One region of the Amycolatopsis sp. WGS_07 genome, then DNA from elsewhere that is predicted to be linked to it. Evidence: riboswitches for the same ligand, from Rfam matches in the RefSeq annotation. Region 1 holds a riboswitch; the other holds the start of a gene.
What was found. A riboswitch is a leader RNA that binds a small molecule or an ion and turns the genes downstream of it on or off. The one in region 1 is predicted to bind cobalamin.

Region 1 (3,367 bases):
GTTCCGGACGACCTCAAGGCGCTGTACGCGACCGCCTTCGAGATCGAGTCGAAGTGGATCGTGGACGCCGGTTCGGTGCGGCAGAAGTGGATCGACCAGGCGCAGTCGCTGAACCTGTACATCGCGGCCCCGAGCGGCCGCAAGCTCGACGAGCTGTACCGCTACGCCTGGCACAAGGGCCTCAAGACCACGTACTACCTGCGGGCGCAGTCCGCGACGCACGTGGAGAAGAGCACCCTGCGCGGCACCGACGGCAAGCTGAACGCCGTCTCCGCCACCCCGGCCCCGGCCGCCCCGGCTGCCGCTGCCCCGGCCGCCGCGCCTTCCCCGGCCCCGTCGCCGTCGCCGTCCGCCGCGGTCCCGGCCGCCTCCCCCGCGCCGTCGCCGTCGCCCGCCGCGGCCGTCCCGGCGGAGCCGAAGGAGATGCCGAAGACCGACGTCGACTTCGTCGCCGCCGAGGGCGCTGCCTGCCGGATCGACGACCCCGACTGCGAAGCCTGCCAGTAAGGAATCCCTGAACCATGACCAACGTGGAAACGACCGACGCGACCGGCCTCGGCGAGATCGAGGTCGGCGCGGCCCGGATCAACGTCGACGACAAGCGGATGATCAACGCGCGCGCCGACGTGAACCAGCTGCTGCCGATGAAGTACCGGTGGGCCTGGGACAAGTACCTCGCGGCGTGCAACAACCACTGGATGCCGACCGAGGTCGCGATGCAGGCCGACATCGCGCTGTGGAAGTCGCCGGACGGCCTCACCGAGGACGAGCGGCAGATGCTCAAGCGCAACCTCGGCTTCTTCGCCACGGCGGAGTCCTTGGTGGCCAACAACATCGTGCTCGCGGTGTACCGGCAGATCACCAACCCGGAGTGCCGCCAGTACCTGCTGCGCCAGGCCTTCGAGGAGGCCGTGCACACGCACACATTCCAGTACATCTGCGAAAGCCTCGGCCTGGTCGAGGGCGAGCTGTTCAACATGTACCGCGAGGTCCCGTCCATTTCGGACAAGGACGCGTGGGCGCTGAAGTACACGCAGAACCTGGAGAACCCGGACTTCGAGACCGGCACGCCGGAGGCCGACCAGGCGTTCCTGCGCGACCTCGTGGCGTTCTACGTGATCTTCGAGGGCATGTGGTTCTACACCGGTTTCGCGCAGATCCTGTCGCTCGGCCGGCGGAACAAGATGGTCGGCATCGCCGAGCAGTACCAGTACATCCTGCGCGACGAGTCGATCCACCTGAACTTCGGCATCGACTGCATCAACCAGATCAAGATCGAGAACCCGCACCTGTGGACCGAGGAGTTCCAGGCCGAGGTGCGCGGAATGCTGCAGGACGCGTGCGAACTCGAGGTGAAGTACGCCCGCGACACCATGCCGCGCGGCATGCTCGGCCTGTCGGCGGACCTGTGCGAGCAGTACATGCACTTCATCACCGACCGGCGCGCCCAGCAGATCGGGCTGGCCCCGATCTACGGCGAGAACGAGAACCCGTTCCCGTGGATGTCGGAGGCGATGGACCTGAAGAAGGAGAAGAACTTCTTCGAGACCCGCGTCATCGAATACCAGTCCGGCGGAGCGCTCGACTGGGACTGATCCCGCTCTCCGGGAGCCGCGTCCGGCTTGTGCCGGATCCGCGCCGGAACCGCTAAGCTCGGCCACGCCACTGGTTCGCCAGTGCGTGGCCGAGCTTTTTCGCAAGGTCGCGCAGGGGCGAGGCAACAGGGAACCCGGTGCGAATCCGGGACTGCCCCGCAGCGGTATGTGGGAACGAAAGCCGTCACCGCGAACGCGGTAAAGCACTGGGCGCCCAGCCCGGGAAGCGACGGCCGGTAGGCCGAACGACACGCCCACGAGTCCGAATACCTGCCAATGGCACGCACGCCGACGGCGTGCGTGAGTCCAGGCCTCGCGGGAAAAGGCACGACCGAAGCACGGTTTTCCCCGTGCCCGGACTCTTCCGGCGAGCACGTGAGGATGCATGCTGTGAACACCATCGGCGCCACCGTGACGGGCTACCCGCGCATCGGCCCGTCCCGCGAACTGAAACGGGCCTTAGAGTCCTACTGGGCAGGCACCAGCACCGAGAAAGACCTGCTGGCCACCGGGCGGCGGCTGCGCGAGCAGACCTGGACGACCCTGCGCGACCAGGGCCTCGACTCCATCCCGTCGAGCACTTTCTCCCTCTACGACCAGGTCCTGGACACCGCCGCCCTCTTCGGCGCACTGCCCGGCCGCTTCACCCGCCTGGGCCTGTCCCCGCTGGACACCTACTTCGCCGCCGCCCGCGGAGTCCCAGACGCGCCCGCCCTCGAAATGACGAAGTGGTTCGACACCAACTACCACTACCTAGTCCCGGAATTGGGCCCGGACTCCCGCTTCACCCGCACCGGCACCGCCCCGATCGACGAAGTCCGCGAGGCTAGGACACTCGGCATCACCCCGCGCCCGGTACTCGTCGGCCCAGTCACCTTCCTGCTGCTGGCCAAATCGACCGAGCCCGGCTTCACCCCGCTGGACCTGCTGGACGAACTGCTGCCCGCGTACGCCGAACTCCTGGGCAAACTGGCCGACGAAGGCGTCGAGTGGGTCCAACTGGACGAACCAGCCTTCGCAGCAGACCGGACCACGCCGGAGTTCAACGCGCTCACCCGCGCCTACCACTGGCTGGCCAAGGAAAACCACCGGCCGAAGCTGCTAGCCGCCGGATACTTCGGCGGACTCGGCCGCGCGCTAGGCGTCCTGGCCCGCTCCCCCATCGAAGCTATAGCCGTCGACCTGGTCACCGACGCGTCCTTTGTAGACAAGGTCGCCGCGGAAGGAGCGTTGCGCGACAAGGAAGTACTAGCCGGAGTCGTAGACGGACGTAATGTCTGGCGCACCGACCCCGGCGTCGCGCTTGCCCGCGCGGCACGGCTGAGGGACACCGCAGCACACGTGAGCATCTCGACCTCCTGCTCACTTCTGCACGTGCCCTACGACGTGGAAGCGGAGACAACTCTCGACCCACGCTTGAAGAGCTGGCTCGCGTTCGCCCGCCAAAAGGTGGACGAGGTCGTCCTGCTCGGCCAAGCCTTGCGCGGCGAGAACGTGGACCTCAGCCCAGCACGGGCCGCAGTCGCCGACCGGGCCGGGGCCAAGGAACTGAACGACGCCAACGTCCGAGCCCGCGTCGCGGCACTCCAGCCGGAGGACACCGTCCGCACGCCGTACGCCGAACGTGCTGCAGCACAACAGAAAGCGCTGAACCTGCCGCCGCTGCCGACCACGACGATCGGCTCCTTCCCGCAGACCGGCGAGGTACGCCGAGCCCGAGCCGCACACCGCGCGGGCAAACTCGACGACACCGCCTACCGCGACGCGATGCG
Region 2 (3,367 bases), 3.4 Mb from region 1:
GTAGCCGCGCCGCCCGTAGCCACGGGAATCCATGGCCGCCGCGAGCTGCAGCGACCGGTCCATGGCGTCGGCCAGCACCGGCACGAAAATCCCCTTCACGAACCGCAGGCCGCGCGTCCGGCCCGCCCGCAGCCGACGCGCGCGGCGCACCCGCTGCACGCTTTCGACCAGCTGCGGTGCCACGGACAATGCGACGGTGACCGCCGTCCCGACCTCATACAGCGCCCCGGGAACCGCCTTGAGCAGGCGCTTCGGGTTCGCCAGCGCGTTCGCGGCTCCGACGCAGAGGACGATCGTGGCCAGCCGGAGTCCGTCGTACAGCCCGCCGAGCAGCTCCTCGGCCGAGGTGGGGCCGAGGAGCTGGATACCGGCGGCGACGCTCGGCAGCTGGATAGCCGGCAGCGTGAACAGGACGTGCCCGCCGTCCTCGCCGCCGATCAGGATCCGGAAAAGCACGCGCGACAGCAGGATCACCCCGGCGACCCAGGCGTACATCCGAAACGCGAGCGCCCACGGCGCGTCGCCGCGACGGAGCACCACGACGAACCCGGCCACGGCGATCACCAGCGCGAGCAGGAGCGGGTTCGTGGTCCGGCTCGCGGCGACGGCGAGCGCGAGCGCCCACACCCACCACGCGCCGGGATGGAGCGCTCGCGGACTACTCCGCCGCACGCCTGCGGCGCACCGCGACGACCGTCCCGGCCACCACAAGCAGCACGACGACCACGATGCCGATCACCAGGCCCCACGGGAAGCCACTGTCCGAAGTGGACGCCGGAGCCGGAGCCTGTGCCGGCGCGTTGGCTTTGCGCACCGGTTCGGTGCGCGGCGGCGGATACTCGGCGTAGGCCTTGCCGATCGCGAAGGACCAGCCCTCGAACGCACCGGCGGGCGGCTTCCAACTCTGCGCACCGACCTGCGCCGAGGCCCATTTGCCGCCGTTCGTGGCGGTCCAGAAGCTCCACGACGCCTTCTCCGGCGGCATGTCCGTGCAGGCCTGATCGGCGGGCTTGCCCTCGATTTTGCACATCACCGCCAAGCCGTACTTGCCGGTTCCGGCGAGGTCGAACCCGGCGTTTTGCAGCGCGGTGACGCCGTTTTCCTGCTTGCCAGGAGCGCACCGGATGAGGGTTTCACCGCCAAGGCCTTGGAAATCGACGACTACCGTGACGCCATTGTCGTCCTGGCAGTACCCCGCGGTGCCCTTGCCTGGCGTGGTCGCCGAGGCGGAGGACGCCCCGCCCAACCCGGTAGCAACGAGAAGAGCGCAGCCGGCGAGGATTCGCCCCCAGTGCCGCGCGTGCACGAATCGCATGTCAGATGTACCTCGCATCGATCGGACCACGACGGGCGATCCGGCTCGCGGTCCCTCGCGGGGCCGCTCACGGTTGCGGGCCAGCGCCGGATTCTCACCGGCTTCCCCCGTTCGTGGCGAAGAACTTGTCGACGTTAACGCACCGCAGGCCCCGCCGGAAGCGACCGCGGCCACACCTACACTTCCGGACGTGGGACAGGACCAGCTGCGCGTCGGCCTCGTCGGAACCGGACCGTGGGCGACCACGGTGCACGCCCCCGGGCTCGCGGATCATCCAGGAACCGTGCTCAGTGCCGTGTGGAGCCGACGGCCGGAAGCCGCTTCCGCGCTGGCGCAGGCGTATGACGCCGTGCCCACCAGCGATCTGGACGAGCTGTTCGAGCAGGTCGACGCACTCGCGTTCGCCGTACCGCCGACCGTGCAGGCTGAACTGGCCACCCGGGCCGCCGAGGCGGGCAAGCACCTGATCCTGGAGAAACCGATCGCCTCCGACCTGGCCGCGGCACAGCGTCTGGCCGACGCCGTGACGTCCGCGGGCGTCGCCTCGCTGGTGATGCTCACGCTGCGGTTCTCCCAGCAGACGCGCGATTGGCTGGAGGGTGTCACCGCCGCTGGCGGCTGGCGCGGCGGCAGCGTGCGCTGGCTGTCCGGTGCCCTGCTCGGCGGCAAATACGCGTCCTCGGCGTGGCGACAGGACCCAGCCGGCGGCGCGCTCGCCGACATCGGCCCGCACGCGTTCGACCTGATCGACGCGGCCCTCGGCCCGATCACCGGCGTCCTCGCCACCCACCGCGGCCCCGACGACCTGTGGCAACTGCTGCTCGAACACGAAGGCGGCATCACGAGCACCGCGACGCTCAGCCTGCGCCTGCCGGTGCAGCCGACGGTGGTTGAGTACTCGGTGTTCGGCGACCACGGCCTGCGCACTCTCGGCCGCACCGGCACGGCGAACGACGCGTACACCGCCCTGCTGGACGATTTCGCCGCGATGGTGTCGTGCGGAACGACCACGCATCCGTGCGACGTCCGCCGGGGCGTGCACCTGGCGCGGATCGTGGACCAGGCCCGCGCTGCGCTGCGCAGTTAATTCACTTGCCCGGCCTGACACGATGGGCGGGAAGTTTCGCTTCGGACGAAGGAATGCCTATGTGCTCCGCCACGGCCCACTCCGGCCTGGTCTGAGCTGTTCGGTGTGGGTCTGCCCGGCCCGGTTTTGTGCTGCCCTGATGCGGCCGCACCTTCCTTCCTCTCGAAAGGCTTCCACCAGAGATGTCCGCCCTTCAGGCATACGTTCGCGCGACCGCGCCCCTCGGCCGCGACACCGAGCGAATCGGCCCGTTCCTGGCGACGTTCGCCCAAGACAGCTCTCATCCGATGGAGAACTACGCCATCCCTGACGACGGCGCACAACCCTCGTCCGCAGATATTGCTCGGCTGATTTCCGCCTACCAGCAACGAAATCTCCTGCCCCGGCTGGAGTTCTTCACCGAAGCCGCTCCGGCCGTCGAGGCAGCCCTCGTCGCCGAGGGTTTCACGCTGGAACGCCGGGTGCCCGTGATGACCTGTGGCCCCGAAGACCGCGTCGATTGCGTTGTGCCGGAACACTTTCAGCTGCGCGAACCATCGTCCGACGACGAATTCCGCCGCCTGCGGTCCGTACAGAACGTCGCGTTCGGCGAGCCACCGGAGGTGTCGGACGGGGATGTCGAACGCAACCGCGAACACCTGACCGTCCTAGCCGAACACGGCGAAACCATTGTGGGCGGCGGAATCGCGCTGGACATCGTGTCCGGCACAACGGAAATCGTCGGCATCGCGGTCTCCACCGAACACCGCGGCCAGGGCCTCGCGGCGGCAATCACCGCACACCTGACCCGCCTAGCCCACGAACGCGGCGCGCGGACAGCGTTCCTTACGCCGGGAGATGTGGGGATCGGGACGGTGTATCGGCGTGTTGGGTACCGCGTGGCTGGTGAGTGCGTGCACCTGTCGCTGAGTTAATCGTCGAACCGGCCGCCGCGGCCGCGTTTTACGTCGCTGCGGCGTTTCTTC

Region 2: linked by a shared signal. The riboswitch ahead of RPX00_RS11575 (hypothetical protein) and the one ahead of metE (5-methyltetrahydropteroyltriglutamate--homocysteine S-methyltransferase) in region 1 are both predicted to bind cobalamin.

Annotation. Positions count from the first base shown of each region.
Region 1 covers NZ_CP136053.1:5,862,597-5,865,963, reverse strand. The annotation lists gene RPX00_RS27755 (ribonucleoside-diphosphate reductase subunit alpha) at 1-507, shown strand, start outside; gene RPX00_RS27750 (ribonucleotide-diphosphate reductase subunit beta) at 522-1,595, shown strand; cobalamin riboswitch at 1,665-1,873, shown strand; gene metE (5-methyltetrahydropteroyltriglutamate--homocysteine S-methyltransferase) at 1,977-3,367, shown strand, end outside.
Region 2 covers NZ_CP136053.1:2,484,854-2,488,220, forward strand. The annotation lists gene RPX00_RS11570 (CbiQ family ECF transporter T component) at 1-672, opposite strand, end outside; gene RPX00_RS11575 (hypothetical protein) at 659-1,315, opposite strand; cobalamin riboswitch at 1,328-1,458, opposite strand; gene RPX00_RS11580 (Gfo/Idh/MocA family protein) at 1,506-2,402, shown strand; gene RPX00_RS11585 (GNAT family N-acetyltransferase) at 2,585-3,316, shown strand; gene arfB (alternative ribosome rescue aminoacyl-tRNA hydrolase ArfB) at 3,313-3,367, opposite strand, start outside.